One region of the Shewanella pealeana ATCC 700345 genome, then DNA from elsewhere that is predicted to be linked to it. Evidence: riboswitches for the same ligand, from Rfam matches in the RefSeq annotation. Region 1 holds a riboswitch; the other holds the start of a gene.
What was found. A riboswitch is a leader RNA that binds a small molecule or an ion and turns the genes downstream of it on or off. The one in region 1 is predicted to bind thiamine pyrophosphate.
Positions count from the first base shown of each region.

Region 2: linked by a shared signal. The riboswitch ahead of thiC (phosphomethylpyrimidine synthase ThiC) and the one ahead of SPEA_RS09585 (TonB-dependent receptor) in region 1 are both predicted to bind thiamine pyrophosphate.

Region 1 covers NC_009901.1:2,218,121-2,234,512, reverse strand. The annotation lists gene SPEA_RS09625 (hypothetical protein) at 1-219, opposite strand, end outside; gene SPEA_RS09620 (hypothetical protein) at 492-896, opposite strand; gene SPEA_RS09615 (GNAT family N-acetyltransferase) at 1,110-1,709, opposite strand; gene SPEA_RS09610 (NAD(P)H nitroreductase) at 1,833-2,381, opposite strand; gene SPEA_RS09605 (HvfX family Cu-binding RiPP maturation protein) at 2,604-3,197, opposite strand; gene SPEA_RS09600 (phosphotransferase) at 3,518-4,579, opposite strand; gene pnuC (nicotinamide riboside transporter PnuC) at 4,580-5,242, opposite strand; gene SPEA_RS09590 (YkoF family thiamine/hydroxymethylpyrimidine-binding protein) at 5,363-5,623, opposite strand; gene SPEA_RS09585 (TonB-dependent receptor) at 5,684-7,822, opposite strand; TPP riboswitch at 7,875-8,005, opposite strand; gene SPEA_RS09580 (YcfL family putative periplasmic lipoprotein) at 8,131-8,520, opposite strand; gene SPEA_RS09575 (PaaI family thioesterase) at 8,577-9,077, opposite strand; gene SPEA_RS09570 (PaaI family thioesterase) at 9,070-9,576, opposite strand; gene hinT (purine nucleoside phosphoramidase) at 9,573-9,929, opposite strand; gene SPEA_RS09560 (helix-turn-helix domain-containing protein) at 10,126-10,539, shown strand; gene SPEA_RS09555 (hypothetical protein) at 10,607-10,936, opposite strand; gene SPEA_RS09550 (hypothetical protein) at 11,069-11,407, opposite strand; gene SPEA_RS09545 (CsgG/HfaB family protein) at 11,610-12,458, opposite strand; gene SPEA_RS09540 (curli assembly protein CsgF) at 12,461-12,868, opposite strand; gene SPEA_RS09535 (curli production assembly/transport protein CsgE) at 12,881-13,342, opposite strand; gene SPEA_RS09530 (LuxR C-terminal-related transcriptional regulator) at 13,339-13,974, opposite strand; gene SPEA_RS09525 (curlin-associated protein) at 14,088-14,639, opposite strand; gene SPEA_RS09520 (tetratricopeptide repeat protein) at 14,932-16,074, opposite strand; gene SPEA_RS09515 (bifunctional protein-serine/threonine kinase/phosphatase) at 16,174-16,392, opposite strand, start outside.
Region 2 covers NC_009901.1:2,899,487-2,915,878, reverse strand. The annotation lists gene SPEA_RS12655 (class II glutamine amidotransferase) at 185-970, shown strand; gene SPEA_RS12650 (DUF3108 domain-containing protein) at 1,048-1,833, opposite strand; gene SPEA_RS12645 (MGMT family protein) at 1,855-2,208, opposite strand; gene SPEA_RS12640 (hypothetical protein) at 2,419-3,090, shown strand; gene SPEA_RS12635 (MFS transporter) at 3,262-4,983, opposite strand; gene def (peptide deformylase) at 5,251-5,742, shown strand; gene SPEA_RS12625 (DTW domain-containing protein) at 6,020-6,535, shown strand; gene trhA (PAQR family membrane homeostasis protein TrhA) at 6,595-7,344, opposite strand; gene SPEA_RS22420 (hypothetical protein) at 7,588-8,499, shown strand; TPP riboswitch at 8,730-8,828, shown strand; gene thiC (phosphomethylpyrimidine synthase ThiC) at 8,975-10,978, shown strand; gene thiE (thiamine phosphate synthase) at 10,981-12,573, shown strand; gene SPEA_RS12600 (HesA/MoeB/ThiF family protein) at 12,575-13,399, shown strand; gene thiS (sulfur carrier protein ThiS) at 13,392-13,625, shown strand; gene SPEA_RS12590 (thiazole synthase) at 13,627-14,391, shown strand; gene thiH (2-iminoacetate synthase ThiH) at 14,419-15,525, shown strand; gene SPEA_RS23270 (hypothetical protein) at 15,648-15,797, shown strand; gene SPEA_RS12580 (response regulator transcription factor) at 16,094-16,392, opposite strand, start outside.

The sequences.
Region 1 (16,392 bases):
CATCTGAGAGATGGCTTCGAAAGCGCAGCAGAGCAGAACCAAAGTCGAGAGTACAAGAAATACCGATACATAGTGAAATACACAGTGCATAACGGCCTTGGCTTCTGGGTCAAAGTCTGCTGCATTCATTGGCAACAGAAAGTGCGTTCTACCATAGGTAAAATGACCAATAGAGGTCAGCACTGCGAGAAGTCCTGCGATCAACAAATAGATGTTCATGGGTTACTCCTGTGCGCTAGGTTATGGGATTTCAAAAAGTCATAGCTTGCAAGCTAGAACTAAGCGAGTAGACAGGGGATTGGCTGGAATTATTACAAGTCATGCCATTTAAAAGCCATGATTTAAAAGGTGAGTATAAAAATCATACTTAAGTTAAAAATAGAGTCAGCCGAGATGTTTGGCGACTCTATTCACATTTGCAGTAAGCACTTAGACTAACTGGCTTAAGTCAGTTCGAGGGAAGCTCAAGGAAAGCGTTCATCCCAAAAGTATTACATGGTGACCATGGTCCAATAATCGAGACGCTTTTCTGGCTGGGCAAGAATACTCTTACAAGTCTCTTTATATTTACCCATCAATGGACCTAAGCTTTTACCGTTAGGCATAGTCGATTGGTGCTTCTTTTCGGCTGCGATAATCGCGGCTGAGACCTGCTCTTCAGTTTGATATTGCTTCGCCAATTGCGACGCCTGTTCGCCCGAAAGTGTTAACCTATCCACCACTGCCGCCATTTGGGGAGCATCCATCGCAGAAATCGCATCAGACGCGATATGGTAATAGGCTGCACAATCGGCAAGCTCACTAACAAAGGCGTCTTCCGCCTCCCCCGCTTGGCTATTAAAAGCGAGCGTGCTGGCACCCAGTACAATCAGTGCTAAGTTAATCTTTGCAAACATTGAAGGTTATCCTTTTCTTTTTAGTTGCTTTGATAATTGCTAATAGTTAATGCTGAATTTAGCTTCCAGCATACATTTCTACTTTAGCTTTTAATTAATATCAAGTGCAAAGCTGAAGAATTGGTCATCTTTTTAATGACATTCCATTGTAACTAATCGTCCTTAATACAGAGAATCAGTGGCAGCTCTTGCGCTACAGCTCCATACCATTGGCTATTCCTGATAAGCAGATAACTTATCTTTTAACCCCAGCTTTATATCAGGCCATTCAGAATCTATGATTGAATACACCACAGTGTCTCTGATGGTGCCATTTTTTAATATTTGATGGTTGCGTAGGATACCGTCTTGATTGGCGCCTAAGCGACATATCGCTTGACGAGATACTTGATTCTGAACATGGGTTCTAAACTCAACGGCCATTACATCTAACGTTTCGAAAGCGTAACTCAGCAGCAGTAATTTGGCCTCGGTGTTGACCGCCGAGCGCTGTGCACTCTTTGAATACCAAGTGTAACCGATTTCTAGTCGACGATGTTGCTGCTGCCAGTTACAGATCCGAGTGCAGCCCACAATCTCACCCGAGTAGCGATCACGTACAGCAAAAGCCAGCGCTTCTCCTCTGGTTTCGGTCGCTAACGCCGTTTCGATATAGGCCTTCATATCGTCTGGATGAGGCGCAGATGTGTACCAAAGTTCCCATAAATTACCATCAGCAACGGCAATACTTAACGCAGCTTGATGCTCCAGAGATAAAGGCTCTAGGACGATATGCTCACCTACTAAACTGGTTTCTCTTGCTTCTTCGTTCACCACAACCTCCTGAATTATAATTCTTCTACGCTAGCATGGTAACAGACTCATTTTAACCAAATTCTTGATGAAATTAGTTCAACGTCTAGCCATTATCTTTATCACAATAACCGGGATAAAGCGCTATAAATATCGAGCGAAGCTCTTGCCATCTTTAAGTGTTTTGGTCGGGGCTTTTATCGCTGGAGTGCCTAGGTAGAGAAACCCTACAATTTGATCGGTACTTTGTAACCCAAGTAATTGATACACGTTAGCATCGAAGGCCAACTCTCCTGTACGCCATATACCGCCTAAGCCTTGAGCAAAGGCCGCTTGTTGCATTGCCATCACAGCGCATCCTGCTGCAAGTTGTTGCTCTAGCGCGGGAACTTTTGGGTGTTCAATTACCTTAGCCACAACAGTAATCACCATTGGCGCCCTTAGGGGCATATTCTTTGCCTTAGCAATTAAGTCTTCATCGGCTCCTTTCGCCTGCAATGCTTTGACAAAAACCTCCCCAAGTCGAGCTAGGCCATCCTCCTCGGCAATAATAAATTCCCAAGGTGTCAGACCCGCATGATCTGGTGCACGAGTTGCTGCGTCTAAGATAGTTTGCAGTTGCTGTGGATTAGGTGCTGGTGCGATGAGTCTTGGGGTAGATTGGCGAGTTAACAATAATTCTAATGCGTCCAACGGATTATCCTTAATAAACGTTCAGAGGAGAAAAGAATGACTTAGGTCACAATTCGTGTTCGAGAATATCAAGTGGGTAAAAATATTCCACCCATATTTATGAAATTTAACCACTTTACAAAGGTTAAATTTACCAAAAATAGCAAACCCAGAGCCGATAATACAAAAAATCCCACTTACTCAGTGGGATCTCGTTAGTATCATAAGCCGCTAGTGTGACACCTAGGCAATATCATTGCGCCTAGCGATATAGTAATCAAGGCTGGTGTAACGTCCTCCCCCCATAAACACTAGAGCTAAAAGCATAAACAAATACGTAATGGCAAACTCAATACCATTATTTAAGATCACCAAGTTACCTGAGCTGGTTAACCATTCGTAGTTACCATTGTCTTGTAGAATTTGTTTAGCCTGCTGCAACTTCTCGGCCGAGGCGAGAACATTCTCATTTGCCAGCCAAGAGCTTGAGTCAGCAATCGCCAGCCAGCCATTTTCAATATGTACACTAAAAGCTGCGACTAACATGGTGAAGGCTAAAGGAATTGAGACGAGTCGAGTCGCCAAACCTACCACCAGCAAGGCACCACCAAAAAACTCTGTACCAGCGGCAAGTGCAACCATCACCTCTGGAAACGGTAGTCCAAGTCCCCAGTCTGGGTTACCAAACCAAGCTGCGGAGTCACTAAAGTGGGAAAGTTTATTATATCCGGCTTGCATCAATACAGGGGCTAAATACAGACGTAGCGCAAGTGGCGCAAGTCCTTCACCATACTTTAACGTGCTTAAAAACTTTTGATATAAATTAACAAATTGCATTTGATTCCCTCTTCAAATTAATCACTTAAGTAGCTAAAAGGCGATGCTTAAGAGCACTTGTTTATACAGACCCTCTAAAGGGTAACTATCTTTCAGTGAGTTGAAACTTGGGCCGCATTGTTTAGCCACTCTGCTTTCTACAGCAAAGCTATTATCTAGCATAGAACATCGCTAGATATTCGCACTAAGCGACAATTCAATGCCGCATTTTTAATGTACTATTTCTATGTGCTATTTCTATTCGCTACTAGAAATAAATTGCGTTGTAGCAAAGGAGTGCTTAAAGAAAAAAGCTATGGAGGAATGCGCTCTGCTAGTGATTAAACGCAGCTGGCGATTAAATCTCGATACTGCTTCCCATAGGTTAAGTAATCGGCGCACGAGGGGCGGCTTACAGCGATAGCTTCATCAGGGGGTAGCCCGTCATTATTCAAACTATTACTATTTAAACTATCACCATCCAAGCAATCGAATGCCATTTGCAGTGCCCAGCACACAGCGAAGACCCAATAGAGATCTACCGCCGCCGGCACTGCATTACCCGCCTTTGAATTCAGGTTTGGATGCTCACTTAAGTAGTTTTCAATTAACCAGCGGCGCTGCTCTGACGACAGCGAATGACTGGCAATAACCGAGGCTAAATCAGACAAGGGGTGGGAACTACAGGCATATTCGAAATCGATGCATTTGAGCTTATCTTCAACGACTAAAATATTATATGGGTTCAGGTCCCTATGGCTAAACTGCAGATTAACCAGACAACCGGCTAACCTTGCTAACATGTCTCCAACTTGCTGTTTTAGTGCCACTAGCTGACTATGTAAATCTAGCCAAGACTCAACTTCTAGGGACTTGAGCTTATGTGTTCTCAACTGCTGTTGCATCAGCTCAAGTCTACGTTGGTAAACCTGCCACTGCTCATCAAACCCCATCACATTGTTAGGAGCTGGAAGCTTCTTCAGGCCATTGAGTAACTCTAGCAACTTGTACTCAGCTCCCGGCCACAGCTCTTGCATCGTGACTATAGGGTGTGATGCATTGGCGGTAATCAAATCGCTCCAGCAGCGCTGCTCGTTTTGAGCAAAAAATTCACTGAGGTAGAACTGCTTGTCAGGACTAACATAAACAAGTTGAGGAGCGAGTTTAGCCTGACTCGCCAGTTGCCAATTAAGCACCTCATGCTGACGATTACAGATCTGCGAGCTTGCCCAGCTGTTAATTCTTAATACCCACTCTGCGGCGCGAGGCTTACTTGGGTGTAAGCCTCGAATATAGTAATTTTGATTACTCAGCCCTTGGGTTAAAGGTGCGATCAAACTGACTTGTGAAAGCTGTGCTTGCTCAAGATATGCTGACAATATGCTTGCTAAAGGGAAATGCATTTATACCGCGCCTGCAGAGAGTGATATCTCATCGGCCGCTTGCTGATCTTTCATCTTACTGCGCCACATCATATAGCCAAACACCACCATACCGATATAGAGCACAAAAAGAATCGCGGTTAACATCAAGCCTTTACTGATGTACAAATAGATAGAAACGGCATCGATAACAAACCAGTAAATCCAATTTTCTAAGACTTTCTTAGCAACCAGATAGGTGGTCATCACAGCAAAACAAGTTGTCGCGGCGTCGAGATAGGGAAAAGCCGCCTGAGTTTGCGTCGCCATAAAGTGACCAATAAGCAGTGCGATTATAGTCGTCACAGCGATTAATTTAAGGTGAGTGGATAGCCTCCATGAAACGATGTTGACCCCATCATGTTCCTTACCTCCTCGCTTCCACATCCAATAGCCATATATGGCCATTGCCATATAGTAGACATTAAGGACAGACTCCATTAGCAATGACACTTTCCAAAATAATACCGTATAGATGGCGGTACTGATAAAGGCTGCAGCCCAACACCAGATGTTGCCTTTCATTGCCAGTATAAGATAAGCCATGGCTAATAATACTGCCACCGCCTCCCACGCCGTTAGCGCTTGAGCCTCACCAAAAGCGGCCGTAACGCTATTGGCTAATGTTAGCCAAAATTCTGACATAGAAATGTCCTCTGCTCAGCACAATAAAGGCTTGCCTAAAAGGGTTGTCGATCAAAAAATAAAAATGACCACAGATCCAACTGAATATCCATGGTCATTTCATTGGCACTTACTTATTAGTTATTCGCTATGACTTAAATTTAGTTCACCACCAATAAACTTACATACGAACACAGCTTTACCAAACTTTTCATGCGCCGCTTGCATCTCAATAGCGAGCATTGACATCACGTCGCTGTATTCACCAACGACTTGAGTGGCCATTGCATTGGTAACACGTTGAATATTCTCGTAAGAATCGACACGAGCGATAAACCACTTAATAGGGTCTAAATAGTTATCTTGTAGTGGGTAGCAACTAATTTCTGCTGTTAATTTCATTTTATTGACCTCAGCCGCACTCGGGTGCGGCTCAATGTTGTTTAGATTAAATATCCTGTCTTACAAAAACTTAACGTTAAACGTCATACCAATCTGGCGCGGATCGCCATAACGTATATATTGCTTATCGGCCCAATCTAAATCGGGTTCATTACCGAAGTAGAAACCGCGAACACCGTATTTTTCATCAAATAAATTACGCCCCCACAGGTAAACAGACCAGATGTCAGCCTCGTAACCCAATTTGGCATTAAAAATCTGATACGCATCAGATTTAGATTCATTACTGTCTGAGTAGTAAAAATCACTCTTACCGCTAGTGTTAAGGTTTGCAAACCAGCCGTTGTCACTACGGTAAGTTGCCCCTAGGCTGAAGGTAAAGTTAGGTGAGTGCGCAAGTTCTCGACCAGATAGATCAACCAGGGTGCCATACTTATCTTCGTACTGGTAATCACCATATTCGGTTTCAAGCCAGCCGACACTGCCGTATAAATTCAGGTTATCGGTCGCGTACCAATTACCCTCTAATTCAGCCCCATAGTTATGTGAGCTACCTGCATTTTCGGTAAACAGAATAAAGTTACCCTCTTCACCCGGCACAGTTGATTGCTGTGACGCCGCCACCTGCTGATCTTGTCTATCCATATAGAATAGCGCTAAGTTAGTGCTTGCCTGACCATCTAGCCAAGTAGACTTCAAACCTATCTCATAGTTGTAAAGGATCTCTGTGTCGTATTCTTTCTTGTCAGCTAACTCAATCGGTAGCGACATGTTAAAGCCACCGGCTTTATAGCCACGTGCCACACGTATGTATGACTCATGGTTTTCAGCTAACGCCTTGCTAAGGGCAATATGGCCGCCCCACATGGTTTCACTTGGATCAAAACTGTCGCCTGCTGAGTCACTATAATCACTGTCTCTACGCTCGGCACGCAGACCGACGGAAAGTGCATAACTTGCGCCTAAATCAGAGTCTAATTGAGCAAACACGGCGTAATTTCGCGCCTCATACTCGGCGGATAACTGACTGTAACTGTCTATGGTTTCGTTATCCTCTTGCAGATCCATGCCATAAACGCCAATTAGCCAGTCGGTACTATCGGCAAAAATGCGACCCGATTCGGTAGAAGATAATCTAAACTCTTGAGTTACAGTCTTTCTTTCGCCTTTCTTATCCCAGTTATATTCATATTCACAAGGCACACCACCGCAATCTCGACTTTCCCAATAATCAGGATTTGCCCAGTCACCATCGTAATTATGACGAGTATCAGAATTTGCAAATGATGTGAGAGAGGTCAGCTCGAAATTCTGTGCACCTGTATAGGTAAACTTAAGTGAAGAGCCCGTAGTGCGCTGTTTATCCTCACCCGGAGCATCGGTTAAGGTATCGAAGCCATTATTGTCTAATGTCCAGGCGTCATAACCATTGTCGTAGTTGGCATGCAGCAAGGTTAAATCAATTGCTAAGTCATCGGTTGCGTACCAACGAAGTTTTGCGCGGCCGGTAAATTCATCGCGGTTATTGGTGTCGCTACGGTCAAGATAAAGATTGTCTCGGTAGCCATCTTGTTGATGTTGCTGCAGTGAGACACGATAAAGCAGATTGCCAGAATCGGTTAACGGACCAGAGCTGAAACCACTGAAGGTTTGTAGATTGTCATCACCCAATGACACCTCTGCCCCATTTTCAAAAACATCCGTTGGATCATTGCTCTTCAGATAGATAAGACCCGCTAGTGCATTAGCCCCATAACGTGTCCCCTGAGGCCCTCGTAGCACTTCAACTTGTTGCAAGTCATACATGCTAGACACCATGCCTAAACCAGACAGATCGATATCATCAACCACAAAGCCTACTGAAGAATTTGGTGCGCCTTGGTACTCTTCCTGCTCGCCGACACCACGAATTTGGAAATACTTAGGCCGAGAGCTACCACCAGACCAGTTAAAGTTGGCGATATTATTGAGGATATCTTCGAAGTGCTGCGCTCCCTCATCTTCAATTTGCTGCTGATCGATAACTGTGACACTCGATGGCATTTTTTCGAGTGCGCTGCCGCGAAAGTCGGAAGTGACCACCATGACTTCGATGTCATCGCTCACAGGTGAACCCAGCTCATTAGCAAGTGCATTGGGAGAGGAAATAGCAGCAATAATCGCGAGGGCGACTGGCGAATAAGTTTTTAGAGTTAACATAGGACCTCAAAATTAAAAATTTGAGATCCGGCAACGTAAAGAAGCGATCGGAAAATGAATTGTGGCCCATTCCTACGCCGGTATTAGCCGGATCAGGTTCAAAGGGTTCGTTTTTCAACATCTCAGTCAAAATCTATAAATCCAACTTTCGGTTTATAGACTTTAACACCCCTTGGCGAGCGCGATTATACATGAAATTTACAACTCAGTGACAGTCTTCTTAAGAAATATGAACGCTATGCATAAAAAAACGTCAGCTTAGCTGACGTTTTTTTACGTTGGTGACTTAAGTTAACACTGACATTATCTTAATTAGAAAATGCTTTGCGAACATAAAGTTCGAAACGAGTGGCTGTAGCATTAGGCGCGACGGCGCTCACCTGCATCTGCTGTTTACCGTGTAACTTAATCGACTTCCAGCTGACTCCTTCATCGTCAATAGTCATGCCATTGAGATCAAACCAGGTAAACTTATACTGCAATCTTAAGTCGGTTGATACTTGACTGGCAATGGTGCCTGTACCACGTAAAAAACCACCTTCGGGACGCGCCATGATATTGCTAACTTGTACCTCTTTGCCAAAACTGTTGTTATCTACACGCACCTCCCCATTCGACCCCGCCATAACGCCAGCAGTATGTGGAGCGCACGCCGTAATCATCACAGCGGTAACGAGTCCCAATAAAAGCTTTTTCATGATTGTCCCCTATTTTGAGCTAATAGCTAATACGAGTTATACAATTAAACATTTGATTAATCGATTAAAAAGTGTGCCCTCGCAGTTGCAATAAGATGTTTGCGATTGGTTTGCCAACAATTAATATTCACATTAGCGACTCGGCGCCCCTGACGAGTAATTTTACACTCGGCAAAGCTGTCTTTGTGGTAACCCGCTCTTAAGTAATCGATAGAAAAATCCACTACCTTAGGTACCTTGCTCGTCTGCATAAACACCATTAATTGCACAATTGCAGACATCTCCATAAAGCCGGCAATCACCCCACCATGAAGTGCAGGTAATATTGGGTTACCTATGTTGTCATCTTTGGCTGGCAGCTTAAATACCAATTCGTCGCCAAAACGCTCCACCGCCATACCGATAAACTTGGCATAGGGTACGTGCTCAAGCAAATGGCCGAAGTCATTAAGCTCTTTTGCCTTTTTGACGATGCTTTTTACATCTAGCTTACCGGTTTCATCATGAGCAGAGTCATCTTGCTCTATACCCACCGCAGATTTTGGCTCATCATGCATTGTCATCAGCTTCTCCCATTAACGCCAATCGAAACTCTTCACCGACCATCTCAGGACTGATCCGCATAAACGAGCCAACTGCATGAGCAATAGGATTATCAATGGAGTCTTGATAAGCAATTGCGCGAGTAAAGGCGACACTTGAAGACAATTTATAACACTCGGCAAAACCATAAACAGGCTTGTGGGGCTCGGCTGGCTTCATATAGTCGACACGTAGATCCAGTGTCGGAGAAATCTCTAATAATTGAAACTTATCAAAAATAGAGCACACCACGGCGCAACCACTTGCAGTGTCCATTAAGGTGGTGATCACCCCACCATGGATCACGCCAGTATCAGGATAGCCGACAAGTTGTGCGTCATAAGGCAACTCCATCAACACCTTTTTGCCACTCGCTTCTAATACTTTGAGTTTAAGTTTACGGCATTGGGTCAACTGCTCAACGAACCGGCTCGCCATGCCTGTTAATGAGCCCTGCTCACTAGTTAAACTCATGCACCAGGGCTCAGCATTGGGCCTAATGGCTGACCACCGAGTAAATGCATGTGGATATGGAACACTTCCTGTCCAGCGTGCTGATTACAGTTCATGATCAAGCGATAGCCATCTTCAGCTATGCCCGCTTCTTGTGCCAATTTAGCTGCCACAGACATCATACGCCCTAATGCTTTTTCATCAGATGCCTTGATATCGTTTGTAGTTGGGATCAAATGATTAGGAATAATTAATACATGGGTTGGCGCTTTAGGTGTGATATCTCTAAAAGCGGTAACAAGATCGTCTTGATACAGGATATCCGCTGGAATTTCACGTCGAATAATTTTGCTAAATATGGTTTCTTCGGCCACTTTTCTGCCCTCAATAAAGGAAATTACTAGCCATAGTATACTCGAAAATTTAGCGATGGCGATGGTGATTACCCGATGCAAATCATTCAATTGCCTTGAAGCCATCTATACAAAATTTAAACAACTGTCTATACAATGTGATTGACTTTAGCTTGATAACAACATCTAATGAAAAAAAATTTGCAGGAATTTTGCAATGCTTACGGAAAAAGAAACCGCATTACTCGATGCGGCCACAGAACTAGTACAAGAAAAAGGCATGATCGCACTGAATATGTCAGATGTTCACAAGCGAGCCGGATACTCTCGTGCCGCTCAGTACCAGTCATTTAGTGATAAAAATGCACTTCTTGCGGCACTGTGTATGCGCGAACTAGTGAACAACACTCTGGCTATCGAAGAGCAGCGCTTTGATGATTTCACTGGCAATTTTTCGGTAGTGCTCAGACCTGTCGTCTATCGTTACTTAAAGTTATCAGACAGATTAATGATCGACTCGGCCTTCGGTCTGATGCTAACTCAAGTACGCTCGCTCCCCGATGAAGAGCGCTTCAACTTCTTAAAGAGTGGTTTCGAATTCTTGAATAAAGAACGAGAAATGAACAAGTAGTTTACAAGTAGTGCGTAGCGATTGTATGAATGAAAGTAGTCGGTCTATACCGACTATTTTTTTGCCATTATGAGCACTTTTTCCCCCCAGACATCGCCTGAGGTACTGCAGATATTAGGCTCGATGACTGCTTAACTTTTAAAAAGATCTGATAGCAATCAGAGCAGACATAACGACCTGACAGGGTATTTTTAGTTTCAAACTGATTACAAAAAGTACATAAGCCAAAATTAGAGACTTTCTTCTGCGTAAGCTTTATCTGCGAAGCAGGCATAGTAGGCTTTGGTGTTATTCGCCCATCTTCAGACAGAGTCAATAAACTCCGGCACAAACCAATGACTAGCACTTTGAATAAATAGATAGTGAGCGCAATGACCATACTAACTATCATGTTCATAACACTCAGCTCTGAAGCCCCCATTTTGATAATAAAGACAATGCCCGATAAACAAATAATTGCAGCTAAAACAGTTAAGCCCCTGTCAATTATAGGGATTTGTCGTTCAAACACTCGCTGACTGGTCATGTTTCAGCCTAATTCTTTGATAAGATAAACAACACCATCTTTCTCATAAACCTGCTTTACTTCATTGCCCTCGCCTAACACAACGACTTTGTTGCCTTTATCTGTGACGGCATTACCCGCAGCATCTAATATAATAGCCATCCCCATTGCGGTTAGCAGAGGAGAGTGATAAGCATGATAATGACGATGATTTTTGGGTACGACTATCACCTTAGTGCGGCCATAAGATTTACCCACTTTCTGGCATTTAATGCCACCAACCCGCTCACAGCCGACTGTGGCCGCCTGAGTCGAAAATACACTTAATACAAATAACATGGCAGTACACGATATCAATTTCATAAACAGCTCTCTTCTCAGTTGTGTCTAAATCAAAGCAGATCATAACCCAGCAAAAGACACCTGTCTAGCGCATAGTGTAGCAGAATATTAAAGTGATAGTATACAATCCACTTTCTGAAGTAAGTGGTTTAGGATAGAAATAACAAAGGCACCAAATTGGTGCCTTATGAAATATCTAACAAACCGACTATGTACGTTGATATTAACCTTGCTCTAACCTTGCTTGAACTCGCTCAACAGAGTGCGCTTCTAGCCAATATTTCTTTAAAATAGGATTTTCGAGTCCGGTTTGGCTATCGGCAAGGTTCCAAGCTCGCTTCCAGATCCCATCGGCAATCATATGCACCACAGCACTTTCAATCGCTTGTGCAACACACAGGCTGACAGGTTCATTAGAGGTATAGCCGATCTCTGACTCTAATAACTCTTGAGCATCGATAAACTTAAACACACCAGCGGTCAGCTCCTTAGATAATACCGACTTTGTCGTGGTAACACTGCTAAGTAACCTGCCAGTTCTAATGTCGACCGCTCTGAGGTTAACGGTAATGCTGTCGACCCGAAATTGGCCCGATGCACCAATTCCTAAATAACGTGCACCAGCCCCACCCGTTCGAATATTGGTATCGTATGCAACAATGCCGCCTTCCATCAGAATTTGTGCCGAATTTAACTGACTCAAACTCGCCGCATCACCTTTTAAGCCCGCTCGAACAATCTTGCGTTCTGTCAGCAGGTTCTGTAGTCCCTCGCGTTCCACAGGAGTAAACCAGCTAGAGTCATTAAGCGCCTGAGCTAAAAATGCAGTACCGCTTTGAGGCACAGCAGTCGAGAAGTTACTAGAAGGAATTGGTTTATACTGACCCGTCTGATCTCTGAAGTCATAAACCGCCGCAACCATGCTTCCTTGCGGGGCAGGTAAACCGATAAGGTCATAGTAGGTCTCGCTTTTAGGCATCAAACTAGATGAAGGCGTAATCTGTTCAATTTCACTCATGGTCGAGCAGGCACTCACCAGAGTTAACAATACAAGTGGAATTAGCTTTTTCATGACTAGCCTTCTCCAGTGCTGTTATCAACAATACCGCCGACTTCAATAATCGTCGTTTCACCGGTTAAAACATCGGTAATATGTACCAATAACGCACCATCTTCATTCACGACTTGGATCTCGAAATCATCGGTTCTTAGATATCCTTCACCGCCATTTGCTGCATCATTAAATAGTTGACTCATCAGGCGTGACTCGAGAGAGCTGGCAAGACGATCGAGTGCCGAAGGCGGAACATAGCTAGAACCACCTGAGTGCTTATTTTGCGCCGATGCGTTAGATAATAGATAAGAACCATTGAGGTAACTACCGCCAAAGTTTGGGTTGACGGGGGTATAAGTCAATTGAGTTGCCTGGGCGCCACCTGCTGTAACAGCTAGTCCTATAACGACATTTTTTATTATTTTCATGAACATTCCTTGTTAAAACTCGTCTGGAGCTAAATCTGGATCGAGGAATTGGCTCCAGCTTGCTTGCCTCTGATTTTGTTTCAATTTTTGATTAACGCGACTAGCGGCTGCTAAAGCTTGGTCGTCAATATTACGACTTGCAGGTGATACAACCGTAATATAAATAGGCTTTCTATTATGTAATATACTAATTTTACTGCCACTTCTTGCAGTGGCTTGCTCAACTATCGTCAGGCCTGAATGCTCAACTACGCCTCCGATATCTCGATAAGCCGCGACAAACTCACGGTAAAATCTGTGGCCAAAACGGGTCATGGCTCTATTAAGGATCAGCCCATCAATCAGGTCAGTTTCGACTTTCGGGGGAATATCGCTGGTATTTTTAGCTGCAGGAGGAGACTGCTTATCTAATACAATCTCCTCTGCTGCTGCGGGTTGCAAAAAGAGTAGTAAGCTTAGATACAAGCGCTTCACTGAGTCACTTCATGTAGGTTAGTCTGCGCCCAGGCAATTGCTTGTCCTCGGCTAGAGACTCCAATCTTTCTAAAGGCTCTATAAAGATGGGTTTTGATGGTGCTTTCGCTGACAAATAACCTATTAGCGATATCGATATTGGTACTACCATTACGCAGCACCTGTAGCACTTCTCGCTCACGGATAGTGAGGGTATCGACATTATCTAAGGCAGGATCTTTATTGGTGTTAGCTTCAATAATGGCCTGAGGAATAACAACTTTACCTTTTACTATCTCTGCCATGCCTTCTCCAATGGCTTCTAGTGAAGCGTCAGAATAAAACACACCAGCAGTAATAGATGACTGCACTAAAAACTTGGCATCAACTTGCTTAGGGAAGTGCACAAATACCACTCGTGCAATGTTGCTACCTTTTTCAACCCGTTTTTGGATCTGATAGGCGGTTTGAACATCGACAGTTGCAAGATCGATTAAAATAATCGTAATGCGACTCTCTAATAGATCACCATTAAAGTGTTCAGGAGAGATCCGATGAAGTTTGACCAAAAACTCTTGTGGCCATCGAGTATTGAGAAGATCCGCAAACAGATGCGAACGGGTAACGACGACCCAATGTATCACTTTAAACATAAACTCACTCCGTGTTTGTTCTATATCACCATCCGTGTGACCGTTATTGTAATATATTTAATCGAGAAAGAAACATCAAAATATTCACACAAACACAACGCACAGGCAACAGCCTAGTTCGAAATGTAACCCTGCGTGACTTGAGCCGATTGACCTTGACCATATTGAATTACAGAAACACCATGGCCTGTGCCGTTTTGGTAAATGGTTACAGAGCTTTCATTACCCACTTGCAAGACAGAGGCTAAGTTATCATTCCCCTGTTGTTCTATATCAAGATTAAGGTAGGAACCTTGCTGAGAAGAGACGACAACATTATTAAACCCACTTTGAAGAATAGCCGCTTCTATTTCTGCACCGCTTTGAAAGGCGGTGACTCGATTACTGCTACCAATCTGATTAACGTCGATTTGCGTGGAGAATCCTGTTTGGCTCACAATGGCTCGGTTAGAAAGCCCCTGCTGACTGATTGACGCGTTTAAGCTATTTCCGTATTGAGATATAACCGCGTGATTGTCATAACTATTAAGCTCATCAAACTGGCTTAAGTCTTGAGCATGTAAAATAGATGGAGAAAAAACTAGTGCGGCTAACAATCCAGTTCGGGTTAATAAAGGCTTAACTCGAAGAGTCGCAACCCTGCCCCAACACTTTAATCTATCCATGACTAACAACCGCCTGTTACTGAGCTTGTAAAATTACGCGGCCATTATGTAGCTAATCCCAAAGTTCAGCATCAATCCTAAGTATTAAAGAAATAGCAACCAAATAGCTATAAAAGCCATATCAGCTAGACTTTACTACTAGAAAGTTAGCGGGTATTTATCATCTACACAAAACAGCGGTAAAACACTTAATTCACTAATAACTAAGCCAAAACAAATCATAAGTGTAATAAAGAGCTATTGAGTGCAGCATTAACTATCATACTAAATGGCCAAACTAGATATACTTTGGTCAGTCTGTTTTAGATAGCCAATTTAACTTTGCTTGATACAAGTCGTTATCTTTTGCTTCTGCACTCAGCGCTAATGCTTTATTAAGGGATTTTTTTGCAGCAAAAGTGTCGCCTAGCTGATATTCCACCCGAGCAAGATCAAAATAAGCTTTATGGTAATAATGAGTATTTTTCAGAAACTTGTTTAGATAAGTTTTGGCGCTTGAGTAATCTTTAGCAAGCATGGCATCTCGGGCTTGAAAGTACCATTTATAAGGGCTGTGATGATCGAATGCGAGTAACTGAGCTTTAATTTTTTCTGCTTCTTGATAACGCTCACTATGCACTAATAAAAAATGATAATTACTCAGTAGATCAATTTTCTCATCCGCCACAACAAGGCCATATAGATACAGTTGCTCCGCCGAGTCCAGCTCACCAAGCTGACGTAATACAACCGCCTGCATATTGATCGCGGGCCCATATTGATCATTAAATTTAAGCGCTTCATTTAGTAGTAAATAAGCCAACTCTAATTGCTTGTCCAAAATGGCATCTGCAGCTAGGTTACGATAAAACATCGCAAAAAACTCATCACTATCGATCATCATTCCGCCCCGATCATATTTATCTGGAAAATAATCGATGCGGATCCGGTTAGTTTGTCCTAAAAAACTATCTTTATCTTGGCCTTGTTCATGAAGAAAACTACGCACATGGTCTGAAGTTACCGAAATATTGCCTGACACTCCAAGTAACACAGGAATGGTATGCATAACCTGAAAACTAATCTCAACATCTAGCTCCTTAGCTATCGCATAAGTCAGCATAGCTAATGCCATGCAATTGCCGCTATTACTGTCAAGAGAATCACTGGCATATAAATTTTCACCACGAAAATCAAAATTATCTAACTTTGATTCTAATAACGCATAAACCTTTCTATGGGGGCTAAGTTCGGCAAATTTTTCTTGTTCAATAAAAGATCTTATTGACTTCACTTGCGCATCAGTTAATTGATAAAAGTCTTCAGGTGTTGGAATGGAGTATTTTGCAGCGTTAACTTGATAGTCAATTCGTGGCAATGTTGGCCCTTGTGTTGAGGCTCGACTTTGGCAGCCTTGGAGCATTATGGTGAGCAAACAGATAATGATTAACCGCATATCGATTCCTTTCTAAAAACGCCTCACTGCAACTGCCAAACGAACAGCTCCTCAAATATGAGTCGAGTGCATAATTCCAATATTAGTGACCAATCTAAGTTAACTTGATGGTAAAAACAACAGTATAAGAATGATGATAAGACCCAGTATGGCTGTTAATCCTTGCCAGAAAACTAGAGGGTCTCGCGTTATAAGCGTCTTTTTCTCTGCTGGGCGATACCAATATTCAACTGGAGAGTTCATCTCATGCATCCACTCACTAATATCTGCTTGGCGCATGCTGGCATCGAAATTAAGCCCCTTTCTAATGGCGTTATC
Region 2 (16,392 bases), 680 kb from region 1:
TCTCACAATTATAGCCTGTGGTCAGACCTGTGTTTCATAAAATTTAAACGTTCGTTAATTTTAATACAAGTAGTTTTCAAACAAATGTTTAATTTATTTGTACGCAGTCAGCATTCCACAATGGCTATCAAGTGGTTAGAATGGCGTTATTAATGATGTAGTAGATTGAATGGGATAGAGATTAATGTGCGAGTTGCTGGCCATGAGCGCCAATGTACCGACTGATATAGTATTTAGTTTTACTGGATTAGCACAAAGGGGCGGAGTCACTGGGCCTCATGTCGACGGTTGGGGGATCACTTTCTACGAAGGTAAGGGCAATCGCACTTTTAAGGATGCTCGTCCTAGCAGCGAATCTCATATTGCCCAGTTAATTAAATCTTATCCGATAAAGAGCGAAGTGGTAGTAAGCCATATTCGTCAAGCCAACCGTGGTTGTGTCTCTCTTGAGAATACTCATCCGTTTACACGGGAGCTTTGGGGGCAATATTGGACTTATGCCCACAATGGCCAGTTGAGTGATTATGAAGACAAGTTTGTGTCCAAGCGTTTTACTGCGGTTGGAGATACAGATAGTGAAATGGCTTTTTGCTGGATCATGGATCAAGTGGTAGAGAAGTTTGGTGATCAAGCTCCCGATGATAGGTTAACTGTTTATCAATACATATCGACCCTCGCAGATGAAATTCGCGCCTTAGGCGTGTTCAATATGATCTTAAGTGATGGTGAGCATTTAATGAGTTATTGTAGTAATAACCTTTGTTACATCACTCGCCGTGCTCCTTTCGGCAAGGCTAAATTGATTGATACCGATGTGGTAATCGATTTTGATAAAGAGACGACACCTAATGATGTGGTCACAGTGATTGCCACGCGACCGCTCACCAATAATGAACAGTGGAATGTGCTTACACCAGGTGAGTGGAAGCTGTTTAAAAAAGGTGAGTTGGTGAGTTCATCACAGAGCTAAATAATTGCTAGAAAATAAAAAGCTCGCAAGGTTAAACCTAGCGAGCTTTTTTATTGGCATGTTTATGGTTAGTAAAGTCAGCCTTCCTCGTTGCTAGCCTTATCATCGACAAGCGCCTGCTCAGTTGTTGGTTGTAACTTTTCATCACTCGGTCCAAAACGATAATTAAGAAGCTTGATATCCAGCTGCTTACTGCCTTTTTCAAAATGGGTTAACCGTATTGGCAGATAACTGAGATCTGGCGCCATCCAAAAGAAGGTTTGGCGTTTTTTACTATCACGTACAACTTCAAATTTGACGGTTTGATAACTGCCACTTTCTATATTAACTCGTTCCTTCCCCACGATTTTAAAGGCGTAGTCATCGACTTCTCCCTCTTTTACCATGGTGTAATGCAGCTCATCTTTATGGGCTTGCATATCGAGTCTAAATTGCAGTTGGACCATCAATGGATCAAATAGTTGATTGTCGTAGGGGAACTTAGCGCGCTCATCTTTATAGCGGCTGTGAACCACATTCTGCCCTTTAGCAAAGGCGGCTTGCTCCCGAAAACTCGGGCCTGTACCTGTGCGTTCGACGGAGTAGCGCATAGGCACCAGCTGATTAGCATCTTCTAAGGTAAATTCGCTAAGGATGTGACGCTTGTCGGACAGCATTAATAGTCCAACATCGCTATCGAAACGATACTGAAAAAAATTGCCCTGTGGAGCCTCAAGAATATAGCGAGCACGCCCAAGCTCTATGCTGCCGTAATAAACTTGATACTCGGCAGTATGGGGCGTTAGCACTGTGGTGTCGGCAAGCGTTGTTCCGCTTGCTGCTAACAGGCTAATAGCGAATAGAGTCGGTATCTTTCTAGGCAAATTTACCTCCTTATTTGCTTTCTAATATGGCAGGGAAAGCACTAACGTTGCGATATCGGGTTGCCATTCATAGTCTGACAGCTTAATTCTGCCACGGTTCACTATAACGCCTTCTGCCCGTAAACATTGCATCTGCTCTATAAAGGGCGGCGTATGTTCAGCGAAGGATATTTTCCCTTGGCTATTGATCACTCTGTGCCATGGAAGTGCCATCTCAGGTGGAGCGGCGCGTAATGCTTTTGAGACCAGACGTGCCCGGCCGGGTAGGCCTGCTAAGTCGGCCACCTTACCGTAAGAATAGACCTTACCTTGAGGGATCATAGACACTATGTGCCATATTTGTGCCATGGGTGAAGGTTTACTACTCGCTTGCATGGTGCTCATTTCCTTTTATTACGGTAGGTTTTAACATAGGTAAAATCAACTCTTAGGCTTGTTTGTATTCGCCATTCAGCATTGACGGCAACACTTGTTGGTTTGCTGCTGTTATTTGTGTGTATGTGTTATCTGCTTGTAATATAAGGTGAAACCTCTTGCTGAAGTTTGGCGCTAAAGTAATAATAGCGCTTTTTAACGGTATATATAATGTCAGTAAAGGCGTTCACAGCTTCTGTAGGCTCTCTTTTATTACTTTCTGCTATCTCTTTGCCTACTTATGCTAATGATTTCAGGCATATTGCCGATCCCCTTAATTTAAATGATTCGCTTTATGTTGGCTTCGATGGCGATGTTTTTAAGCTTGGGGGCAGTTTTGCGACTAGTCATCAAAAGTTTTCCGCCAATACTAATTTAGGTGGCGACAAGTGGCACATGGGCTATTTATATTCGACGGATCAGCTAAATGTGAGAGCTTCAGTGCAACATGCTAAAACAGGCTCTCCACATGGAAATGCGAGTTATTATAAATTTCAGCTAGGTTTGATGACTGAGCATCAAGGTTGGTTTTCGACTCAGGTCTTTACCGAAATTGCAGTGAATCACTTGGCCGTTAAGTCTTACACAGATAGTACTGCTGCGAATGTGAATATGACAGTACTCAAGCCGTTGTCTGAGCATTGGTACAGTGAGTTCTATGCTCAGGGTAATTTGGGTATCGATGGGGTAGAGCGTTATGAGGCACAAAGCTGGCTTGCACTTGGTTACCAAATTAACCCACAGTGGTCTTGGCTCGTGCGTTATCAGTATGACTGGGAAAAACTAGAGAGTTTTGAAAATGAAGACACACAGTGGGTGTTTGCAATACGCTCGCAATTTTAACTTCTAGTATTAATTCTATGCTCCTAACGTTCATAATTGAATCTCAGAGCAAAAAATAGCCCGTGTAAGTTTACTTACGCGGGCTATTTTCTACGTCTGGTTTTAAGGGGCCTATTATCAATAGACCTATTTCAATAGACTAGGATTACCTCCCACAAGTCTATTTTGTGCTTAGCTTGCTTGAGCAAGTGTCACATCGGTATCGTCATCCGCTTGTGGCGTGGTACCAAATTTGTGGAACATAACCAGACCAAACGCGGTTAATAGACCAAAGCCACCAATGATGTACCACATCATATCTGGACGACCTGCACCTTTGGCTACTTCTGCATAGAGGTAACCAGATAGAGGGCCGGCTAGTAAGAAGCCTATCGCCGAAGAGACGAAGTAGTAGCCCATAAACATGGCTTTTTTATCATTAGGCGCAAAGCTTGCGACATATTCTTGGCTCTTAGGTGAGGCCACCATTTCACCGATTGAGAATACCAAAATTGAGGTCAGTACCATGGCTCCGCCCATGATTGCGCCATGGGCAATACCGCCAATGGCAGTGCCGATGGCAAGAATAATTGTGCCGCCAACAAGTACTGGCAGGGCTTGGAAGCGTTCAACGAAGCGGCTAATCATCAACTGCATTACCACAATTGATAGGAAGTTAAGTCCGATAAGGTACTCAGGATTAACTTGGCGATACTCGCTTGCCCATGTTTGGGCATACTGAGCTGCGGCTGTTGGTGTTTGGGTTATAGCAGCAAAGCCTTGGCTTATTTCTGCCGTTGGCACCATCACCTTAGTGTGCACCAATTCAAAGTAAGCTTGTTGTACATTTAGCGTACCAGCAGCGACTTCGTGGCTTAACCGGGTCATTTCTGATTGCAATAGACTTAAATCGACAGGAGCAAAAAACTGCTGCAGATCAGGATAGCCTGCAAGCATCAAGACGAGATCTGAGGTATCGACAAAGTCACGAATATAAATAGGCAAGGTAATAAAAATCTGCTGGTAGACCATCCACATACCAGAGAGGATCAGTAGGTAAATAACGAAGGGTTTATTACCTAGACTTATCTTTTGTGCATACCAAGGGGCCTGCTTGCTAGATGAGGCTAATTTGTCCCAGATGATATGAGATGTAAACCAAACGGCGTAGATGATTAATGTGGTTTCCCCCGTGATCCATTTAGCACCGTAAGACATTAAGATGATTAAGGTACCAAAGAACAAAATAGCAAAGCGTGCGTTACCTAATACTTGCTGGATATCTTGGAATACCGCTTTTAGAGGCTTTCCTTTCTGTTGGCTCTGATCCGTTGGTTCTTTATAGAAGAAGTAAGCTGGGATGAAGTTAACCGCAATCCAGAAGGCTGACATGATAAATACCCAGTCCCAGCTTATCGCTCTAACATAACCTGCGATAAATGGGCCCAAGAAACCGCCGATATTGACCATCATATAGAAGATCCCGAAGCCTAAGCCGCGGTTAGTATCATCTGTGGTTCGTGCCACCGTGCCGGTGACGACAGGTTTAAAGCAGGCGGCACCAACCGCAACGCCCATAAAGGCGACAAAGAAGCCCATAAAGGTATCGACTTGACCTAATAAGTAATAACTTGGGCACATGATGGCGTAGGCAACGAGGAACATCTTGCGGTAGCCATAGCGGTCGGCGAGGGCGCCTGTTAGAACAGGAAATAGATAGAGGAAGAAGGGGATCATCCCCTGCAATAAGCCACGCTCTTGTTCGGAGAATCCTAGACCGCCTTGATTTTGTGGTGAGGTCATATAAAGCGAAGAGAGAGCAAAAAAGCCATACCAAGCAAGGCGTTCAAAGATCTCCATGGTATTGGCTACAAAGAATGTAGGGGGCAGCGCAGTGCGTCCTGCTTGAGTCATATTATTATCCGTATATTTTATACATTTTGAGTCATGCTACCACATGTTGCAAAAAAGTGGAGGTTATTGTGCAAAATAGAAGCTGGTTGGTTCAGTAGATAACAAGCCAGTATTGGGCGGGTTTTAGGCTAGCTCGGTTAGGTGTGTAATAAGCCGTAGAGTAAATAGAGGTAGAAAATTAACTTAAATCCTTACTGGAGTTGCCTTTGCGCTTGATTCGGTCATAATAGCGCGAATTTTTGAGTTTACTTCTAGTGTGATAATAATATGGCAGTGTTAGACATTTTAACGATCCCCGATGAGCGCCTTAAGCGTAAAGCGGTTCCGGTAACAGATATTGAGTCTGTACAAGGCTTTATCGATGATTTGATTGAGACTATGTATGACACCGACGATGGCATTGGGTTGGCTGCAACTCAAGTTGGTAGCTTGCATGCTATCTTGGTCATCGATCTCTCTGAGGAGCGTGATCAGCCAATGGTATTGATTAACCCTGAGATAGTAGAATCTCGTGGTGAATACCAAGGTGAAGAGGGCTGTTTATCGATTCCTGGGTATCGCGCTAAGGTAAATCGTCATGAAGGCGTTAAGGTAAGCGCTTTAGATCGTCAAGGTAAAGCATTTGAAATCGATACCGATGAATTCTTAGCCATTGTGTTGCAGCATGAAATGGATCACCTTAATGGTGTGGTGTTTACTGACCATCTTTCTATGCTAAAGCAGCAGGTTGCCCTAAAGAAAGTAAAGAAGTACAGATAGATTCTCAATTATTAACATCTAATCTTTAGCATCTAGTTCTCGACATAAAGCTTGTCGGTGATAGATGTCGTTAATGGTTCAAAAAAAAGCGTCCCTTACCTGAGGGGCGCTTTTTTGCTTTAAGCCTAAACCATCTTTTTCAGAAGGTGGATCTTTTACTTTAAGCCCATTTCGAGCAGTATCGGGCGCCTTTTGCATCAGTTTACTCCGCTAGCGACGTTATCTTTAACGTGTTTCGGTATATACTCTTGCGGTTATTAAATTGTGAGTCTGTTCTGTGCAAGTCATATTATTAACCCATGAACGTGAAGCTACCCGTCCGACGAATACTGGCAACCTAGCTCTTAAACTGTTTCCCAAAGATTGCCAGCGGGTAATGTGGTCACGTGTCGCGCCTTCTGCAGAGCTGTTAGCTAAGCTGCAAGAACCTGAGACTGCGCTGTTATTTCCAGAAGATGACACTGACGAAACTGACGAGAGCTCTGAACAGAATATGTGCCAAACACAAGAGCCGACTCATAGAGAGCATGAATTTCAGTCACTGCCGAAAACTTTAGTGATTTTAGATGCGACCTGGCAAGAAGCGCGCAAGATGCTGCGCCAAAGCCCTTACTTGAAAGCGGCGAAGACCTTTTCATTAAAGCATACCCCTGAGTCGCAGTTTAGTTTGCGGCGTAATCAAATAGAGGGCGGATTGTGCACAATTGAGTGTATTATTGAGCTGTTTAAGCAGGCCAATAAGCAAGATGAGGCCGAGCGACTCACTGAAGCATTTCAAGCATTTTGTCAGTGAGCTCACTTTAATAGTAACTATTGAGCAAAGAGTGCACGTAATCCTTGATTACAGAATAATTAAATCACTGTTAGATAGATACACAGAAAGTGACAAACTGCGCCGCCTAATACAAATAGGTGCCAAATAGCATGATTAAAAGGGATACGTTTAGCGACATAAAAAATAACCCCTAAGCTATAAAATAATCCGCCTGCAATTAACAGATTAAAGCCAAGATCTGACATGTTAGCAATTAAGTCTTGCATCACAGTTACACAAAGCCAGCCCATCACCAGATACAGCACCAGACTGAAGGCCTTAAAACGTCCAATAAATAGAGTTTTAAATAATACTCCACCAATTGCCAGTGACCAGATAGCAATCAGAATCCAATCGGCTTCGCTGCTGGTTAACGTGATAAGCATCAGCGGTGTATAGGTACCTGCGATCAACAGATAGATAGCGCAGTGGTCGGCAATTTTTAGCCTATGTTTGGTCATTGGTGATGTCGCGCTGTGATATAAGGTCGAGCACAGAAAAAGCAAAATAATACTACTGCAGTAAACAACCACACCCGTTAACTGAACAAAACTTAAGTGATCAAAGCCCTTTAGTAAACACAGAATAAGCCCGACAATACCGACAATGACACCGATACCATGGCTTATACTGTTTGCCAGCTCTTCTCTAGCACAGTAGCTAGCCACTGTTATTTTCTTAGCTGTAGGATGAGAACCTTGATTGTCTGAAGCTGTCGCTTGTTCTACTGCCATCGTATAAAAGACTTCTGGTTTGACCACAATTAGGGGCAGTGTAACATCTTTCATTGGAAAAGCTAGAGTTTAAGCGAACACGTGTAAGCTAAGTTTTTTGTCGTCTAGTTTCAAATTTATTTTGCATGTAACCCTGAAACAGTAGCCTAGTAGTATTAAGAAATGGTTAAGAGTTGTTTGAGGTTGCAGCATTGTGGAGTGAAAAAGCCAGCAGCTAAAAAATGTTGAACTAAGGTAAAAGGTTGTTGCTCTAGATTGATGCCATTATAGGAAGAGTGCTTAAAAGGGATTAAGTCATTGAGATATGCAGGACGGCGGGAGGTAAGACTTAAGCAAAGGGTCTATGGTGAGGAGATCGTTACAGTAGACAAACTTGATGAGCCTGACACCAAGTTAAATTTTGTTTGCCCTGATAGTGAGTTTAGGATCAACTCAAGCTTATTAACTGAGAAAAATGACCAAAGACAATTCAAAGGTTTAACAATAACCCTTTGTGTATTATTACTGCACATCATAGCTATTGCTGCGATTGATGATTTATGGATTAGATCGGCACCTTTAATAAAAAAAGTTTCTGCTCCAAAAATTCAATCCTATCTCTATCATGCTCCTCAAAAAGTGCCTGAATTAGAAGCATCGATAGTAAATCAAGTGACACTCGAGCAAGTTTCTACAGCCAATCCATCATCAATATCAGCACTTGTTAACGCACCAACGAGTGGGTTAAATGATCAAGCAAAGCCCCCAAAAGCTGCGTTATCTGAGCCCGCAACTTCTGACATATCTCTTCAAGCGTCTCTAAATACAACAGCTAAAAGTAAGAGTCGTACGTCAAGCGTGAACCGGTTTACTCAGTCTTATTTAGCAAAGCAAAGAGCCAGTCAACTCGACTCGCTGGTCATAGAGCGTGCTGCAAAATATACCCAGCAGCGCTCCCTTAGTGAGATGGACGGCGACATGCAGGAGCTAGTTTTTCCTGAGGTTGATACATATAGCAAGGTGGCCACAACTGACCATGTACTCGACCCTAATCGCATCATTAGGAAGGGGGATACTTGTTATCGTATTGTCAAAATTGGTGATCAAATTAACCCTTATGCTGAGACGATCGGTTTTCCATTTAATTGTGGAGGAGATAAGGTTAAAAAAGCGATTAACGATGCGATAGCCGCAAGATTAAACAAGCGAATGGTCGGTAAACAGCGCTAAATATTAAGTGAAGAAAATGGCATGGATGGTCTGGATACTTATAAAAGAAGTCATAAAATAAATTATAAAAGAAGTGATAAAAATTCATAGTTGTGATTGGCTTTTAGTCTTTCGCTGGTATTTGTGCTTATATTTCAGTGGATTAATGGTTTGGCTGTGTGTTGTTAACTTCTGGTCTAATTACTTTTTAAGCTCTTGTATCGAACCTATCTATGAGTCTATACTGCCAGCTCATCTTGTCGGAGTGCCATATGGCTGAGACCGTTAATTCGGGATCCGTTGAACCTGATCAGGCTAGAACCTGCGAAGGAAACAAGCGAAACTACTGCATAACATGGCTTTTAAATAAGCGCCAAAAGCAGTATTTCGGTGGTTACGTGTAACTAGAATTTACCGCTAGTTATATGTTCAACTTTTCACATTCTCATTTTCTCCTGGCAAGCAACTTCATTTCTTATAAAAAGTGAGTTTGCTAATGTCAAATCGCCGCGAAACCCGTGCTCAAGCACAACAGTTTATTGATAACCTAAAACCGCTACAGCACCCAAATTCGGAGAAAGTTTATCTTGAAGGCAGTCGCCCAGATCTTAAAGTGGGCATGCGTCAAATCCATCAAAGCGACACCTTAGTGGCTGGTGATGAAGCCAACCCCGTATTTGAAGCTAACCCGCCGCTAAAAGTATACGACTGCGCGGGCGCTTACTCAGATCCTGATGCAAATATTGATGTACGCAAAGGTCTTGAAAAATTCCGTGAAAACTGGATTGAAGAGCGTGGTGATACTGTGCAGCTTACAAGTGCCAGCTCAGGTTTTACCCAGCAGCGCCTCGCAGATGATGGCTTAGATCATCTAAGGTTCGAGTCGTTGCTGCCACCACGCCGTGCAAAAGAAGGCAAACGTGTCACCCAATTGCATTATGCCCGCCAAGGCATTATTACCCCTGAGATGGAATATATTGCCATACGCGAGAATATGGCCAAGTCTGAGGTAACCGACCCTATTCTGACCCAAAAAGATAAAGGTGAGAGCTTTGGCGCGGTGATTGGCGAGCCAATTACCGCTGAATTTGTCAGACAAGAAATTGCTCGTGGCCGCGCAATTATTCCTCTAAACATCAACCACCCTGAAGCTGAGCCAATGATTATTGGTCGTAACTTCTTAGTTAAAGTGAATGCCAATATTGGTAATTCGGCGGTGACGTCATCCATCGAGGAAGAAGTCGAGAAACTGGTTTGGTCGACCCGATGGGGCGCCGATACCGTGATGGACTTATCTACTGGGCGATATATCCACGAAACTCGTGAATGGATTATTCGTAACTCTCCTGTACCCATTGGTACCGTGCCTATTTATCAAGCACTAGAGAAGGTTAATGGTGTTGCCGAAGATCTTAACTGGGAAACGTTCCGCGATACCTTAATCGAACAAGCTGAGCAGGGCGTTGATTACTTCACCATTCATGCCGGTGTATTACTTCGCTATGTGCCGATGACCGCTAAGCGCCTAACAGGCATTGTTTCTCGTGGTGGCTCTATCATGGCGAAATGGTGTCTATCGCATCATAAAGAAAATTTCCTTTATGAGCATTTTAGAGAAATTTGTGAGATCTGCGCCGCCTATGATGTGTCACTTTCATTAGGCGACGGCATGCGTCCAGGCTCGATTGCCGATGCCAACGATGAAGCCCAGTTCTCTGAGCTAGAAACGCTTGGCAAGCTCGTTAAGGTTGCTTGGGAATATGACGTACAAACTATCATCGAAGGCCCTGGGCACATTCCAATGAACTTGATTAAAGAGAACATGGATAAGCAGCTTGAGGTGTGTGATGAAGCGCCGTTTTATACCTTAGGCCCACAAACCACGGATATTGCTCCTGGGTATGACCATTTCACATCGGGGATCGGCGCGGCAATGATCGCCTGGTATGGCTGTGCAATGCTGTGTTATGTCACGCCTAAAGAGCATTTAGGTCTGCCTAACAAGGATGATGTGAAACAAGGGCTAATCGCTTATAAGATTGCCGCTCATGCCGGTGATGTGGCAAAAGGGCATCCGAGCGCCCAAATACGTGACAACGCATTATCAAAAGCGCGTTTCGAGTTTCGCTGGGAAGATCAATATAACTTAGGGTTAGATCCTGAGACGGCGCGCGCATATCACGATGAGTCTTTACCTCAAGAGTCTGCCAAGGTCGCTCATTTCTGCTCTATGTGTGGCCCTAAGTTCTGCTCAATGAAGATTACCCAAGAGGTGCGTGATTATGCCGCAGCTCAGGAGCGTGAGGCTGAGGCTAGAGTGATTGATATCAAATCTGCTACAGAGTATGACTCATACACTGGCAGTGAGTCTGATACGGCAAAACGTGCATCGCAAAGAGAGCAAGGCATGGCGCAAATGTCGGCCGAGTTTAAAGCTAAAGGTGCTGAACTTTATCATGAAGCGAGTCATAAACAGCCTGATGTTGCGTTAGAGGATTAATCATGGCAAACGCACATACATTGCCTGTTAGGCTTCCTGTTGTATGGACGATAGCGGGCTCTGATAGTGGCGGCGGTGCAGGCATTCAAGCGGATCTGGCAACAATGTCAGATCTTGATGCCCACGCCTGCAGCGTTATCACTGCGGTGACAGCACAGAGCTCTGTAACTGTGGCATTGGTTGAGTCTGTATCAAGTCAAATGTTGAAGTCTCAGCTAGACACCTTAGTTAGCGACCTACCGCCAGCAGCCATTAAAATTGGCTTGCTGGCCGAGCAGGCTCAAATTGATTATCTAGCCAAATGGTTAGCTAAGCAGCAAGCTAGTTGGCGTCAATCTGGCATTGTAGTGCCTATTATTTTAGACCCTGTGATGGTGGCTACCTGCGGTGATGCACTGGCAAATGGCGGAAGGCTTGATTTTACGCCGTTTAAAGGATTACTCACATTAATCACGCCTAATGTGAGTGAGTTAGCCATTCTGGCTGCAACAGAGCTTGAGAGTGTTGATGCATGTATCTCGGCAGCCAAACAGCTATCAGAACAGTTAAGCACTTCGGTGCTAGCCAAAGGTGGCGATCTTGGTCCAGCCTGGTGTCAGCATCAGGCTAATGATTTACTCGTTTGTACTGATGTTGAAGGAATATCTGATAAGCATCAGTGGCAGAGTTTTTGGTTATCAAGTCATCGAGTCAATAGCCAAAATAGTCATGGTACAGGCTGCACCTTGTCATCGGCAATTGCATCTGTAATGGCCCATGGCTTTGTGCTCAATGATGCGATTGTTGTGGCAAAGGCCTATGTGAATGCAGGACTGATCGCCAGCTATCAGCCGGGCAGTGGACCTGGATGCTTGGCAAGAACGGCATGGCCAAAAGACTTACAGCAATTTCCCTATATCAAAGTTATCACAGCAAGCGATACCGAACCTATGTCGCTTGCTGCTTGGGAGTTGATGAATAATCAGCGAGGCGACTTTAAGCAGATTGATGGCACCTTGGGATTATATCCTGTAGTTGCTGATGTTGAATTGCTACAAATCTTGTTAAAAGCGGGGGCTAAAACAATTCAGCTGCGAGTTAAGGATGCAAGTTCGCCAACCCTTGAAGCGCAGATAATCAAAGCCATTGCTCTAGGTCGTGACTATCAATCACGAGTGTTCATTAACGATCACTGGCAGCTTGCCATTAAACATCAAGCTTACGGGGTTCACCTTGGTCAGGAAGACTTGCTCGACAGTAATTTAAAGCAGCTACGTGAAGCTGACATTGCACTTGGGTTGTCGAGTCATAGCTATTTCGAAATTTTGTTGGCAAAGCAACATCAGCCATCATATATCGCATTTGGGCATATATTTCCCACCACCACCAAGCAGATGCCATCTTTGCCTCAGGGGCTAGAAAAACTGAGCCGCTATGTTTCTTTGATGAAAGGCGAGCTGCCAATCGTCGCAATTGGCGGCATAGATGCAGCGCGCCTTAGAAGTGTTAAAGCAACGGGTGTGGATGACATCGCAGTGGTGCGAGCTTTGACTGAGGCCGATGATCCCACTGCGGCGTTTACGGCTCTGAATAGGGCATGGGCTGATGAGAAATAGTATGTCACTCACTGATAGTGATTTTTTACGATACTCGCGTCAGGTGTTATTGCCTGAAGTTGGCGAGGCTGGTCAGATTGCCATTTCCAAGTCTCATGTTGTTATCATCGGCGTTGGTGGCTTGGGCAATCTAGTTGCTCAGCAGCTAGCCGCCGCTGGTGTGGGTCATATCACTCTTGTTGATGGAGATAGGGTAGAGCTGTCAAATTTACCCAGACAATTGCTATTTGACGATAGCGATATCGGTAACAATAAAGCGCTGGTGGCCAAGGATAAACTCAGCCGTGCCTACACTCAAACTCAGCTTATCGCGGTGAGTGAGCATTTAACTCAAGACAATATCAGTCAGGTGTTAACACTTGATGAGCCCTATGCTCAGCTACTCGACTGCACTGACAACTTCGAAACCCGACAGCGAGTCAATAGGTTTGCGATCGAGAGCCGTACCCCTTTGGTGTCGGCATCGGCGGCAAATTTTCAGGGACAGCTGCTCAATATCAATCAACAGCATAATCCACAATCTGGTTGTTATCACTGTTTGTATCCAGCTGATATGTCGGTGAATCAAACTTGCCAAACTGTCGGTGTTTTGGGGCCTATGGTCGCAGCGTTAGCGTCAATGCAGGCATTAATGGCGCTGCAACAATTATTAGGAGATAGGCAGACGGTAGGTAAGCTGTTTCGCTTCGATGGCAAATCCTTTAGTTGGCGAGAAGCCCGTTTACCGCGTAGCCCCGAGTGCGTGATCTGTGGGGACGTTCAAGGTCTATCTGGTGCCGAAAAAAACTGCGGCAAGTTACCGTCTACGGAGAAAGAATATGTATAAAGGTAATGACAGCATTGCTATCAGTATCAATGATGAGAGCAAGCAAGTTGCGATTAACTCAAGCGTGCAAAGTGTGATTGAAATGTATGCCGAGGTGAGAGGCGTGGATATTCAAGGTATTGCTATAGCGCTAAATGGTGAAGTCTTGCCTCGTGTTCGCTGGCAGACAGTGTCTTGTCTGGCGGATGATAAGCTTGAGATTTTTTCAGTAGTTGCGGGAGGCTAAAATGTTAACGATTGCCGATCACCAATTTGAATCGCGACTATTTACTGGCACAGGAAAATTCGCAACAGCCCAAACCATGTTGGATGCGGTAGGGGCTTCTGAGTCTCAATTAGTGACTCTAGCGGTTAAAAGGCTAGATCTTAATACTGGCAGTGACAATATTCTTAAGCCATTAATCGATAGCGGGGTAAAGCTACTGCCGAACACCGCTGGGGCGCGGAACGTTAAAGAAGCGCTGTTTGCCGCGCATCTTTCGCGAGAAATGCTGGGGACCAACTGGATAAAGCTTGAGATCCACCCGGATCCCAAATACCTGATGCCCGATCCCATTGAAACCTTGGAGGCGGCGCGTATTTTATGCGAACAGGGCTATGTGGTCTTGCCCTATGTTCATGCCGATCCTGTGCTGTGCCGCAGGCTCGAAGAGGTCGGCTGTGCAGCGGTAATGCCGCTTGGCAGTCCTATTGGCTCAAATCAGGGACTGGCAAGCGAACCTTTCTTAAAGATCATTATCGAGCAGGCCAAGGTGCCTGTGATAGTCGATGCGGGAATTGGCGCACCTTCTCAGGCAACACATGCGATGGAGCTCGGCGCCGATGCCGTACTGGTTAATACCGCCATAGCTAGTAGTCGCGATCCGGTCACTATGGGGCGCTGTTTTGCTCAAGCTGTTAATACTGGACGACAAGCTTATATCGCAGGTTTAGGCGCCGTGAGTCATCAAGCGCACAATACCAGTCCGTTAACGGGGTTCTTAAATGATTAGCACTTATTTTGTTGTTAAGGAGTGCTTATGAGCTTTGTTGATGTGTTTAAAAAGCTGTCTCGTTCAGAGCTTAAACTCAGATTGTATTCAAGCACAGCTGCGGATGTTGAGTGCGCAATGCAGAAACCATCGGGAGACGTAGATAGTTTACTTGCGCTGTTGTCACCGGCGGCTGAGCCATTTCTTGAGCAGATGGCTCAGCAAGCTGTCGCGTTAACTCGTCAGCGATTTGGCGCGAGTATCGGCATGTATATTCCGCTCTATCTTTCAAATCTCTGTGCCAATGAGTGTGATTATTGTGGCTTCACCATGAGTAACAAAATCAAGCGTAAGACTTTAACTGACAGTGAAATCAAAGACGAGATGCGATCGATTAAGAGCATGGGCTACGATTCAATTTTACTGGTATCGGGTGAGCATGAGTCGAAAGTGGGCGTGCCATACTTCAAGCAGGTGTTACCACTGATCACAGAGCAGTTTAGCCATGTGGCCATGGAGGTGCAGCCGTTGGAAGAGCAAGACTATAGAGAGCTAGTCGCAGAAGGGCTCGATGCGGTGATGCTATACCAAGAAACCTATAATCCTGTGACGTATAGCGAGCACCATACCCGAGGTAAGAAGAAGGATTTTGGTTATCGGCTCGAGTCTCCCGATAGGGTAGCGAGAGCTGGTGTCGATAAAATAGGTCTTGGGGTATTACTCGGCTTAGATGATTGGCGACTCGACGCACTATTAATGGGGCATCATTTAGATTACATGGAGAAAACTTATTGGCGCAGTCGTTATAGCATTTCGCTTCCAAGGTTGAGGCCTTGTACTGGTGGGGTAACGCCAAAGGTTGAGCTGACTGATAAAGGCTTAGTGCAGATGATCTGTGCCTTTAGATTGTTTAATCAACAACTAGAGATTAGTCTATCGACACGCGAAACGCCTAAGCTACGGGATAACCTATTTACACTAGGGGTAACTAATGTTAGTGCAGGAAGCTCGACGCAACCCGGCGGCTATGTTGAACCTAACACCGAGCTGGATCAGTTTGAGATCAGCGATGAGCGCTCACCGCAAGTGGTTGCTAACGCAATGCTTGAGCGTGGATTAAACCCAGTATGGAAAGACTGGGAAAGCGGCTGGTGATTGCGCTATAAGTACATACTAGCAAGGTGAATCATTAGAGGTTGTTTTCTTTTACAGTTTAGATAGGCTAATAATTGCCTGGTAGGTTTATGGAATGCAAATTAAAAGGATTTACTTTGAGTATGTTTAGACAATATAAAACACTTGAGCTGAGTGGTAATCAAATCAAGCTCGACTACCATAGTTTGTCGGGAACATTGAGGGTAACCAGCGAAGGCAGTATCGTGTTCAAAAAGTTCTTATGGCTATTTTTAGCACTAATGATGGGATAAATACTAAGTTATAGCTTGGGAGCAAGGATGGCGTCACTGCGAAAGAAAATGGAGCAACATCTTTTTTGTCAATGTAAGCATTGCCAGAGTAAGCAGGTTTTCGTGAGTTTTAGGTTTGTGCCTAATATTCTGAGCTATCCCCTCGGCTTAGGGGGATTGACCTTAATTGGCATACAGCCAGTACCGATAAAGCTGCGCTGCAGAGAGTGTCAACGTAGCTTTTTCGCAAGCGGTATACATCATTAATGTTTTGCAATTAGCAATAGATGGTTTTTATTGTGTAGGCTTCAGCTTCATTAGAGGTACTTCTTAAGTACAGCAAACACTTCTTTCGGACTGATAGGCTTGGCTAGGTAGCCATCTGCGCCGAGTCTAAGCCCAAGACTTTCATCGGACTCCTCTGCAAGCGCACTGACAATAATAACGGGTAGCTTTGATGTTTGCGGGTCTTGCTTTAGATCTTTAAGTACTTGGTAACCATTTTTACCCGGCATCATGATATCCAAAAAGATAACATTGGGTCGCTGGATATTTGCAATATCAATCACATCAGCACCAGAGTTGACCGTGGTGACTTGGTAGTCATCGCCTAGTA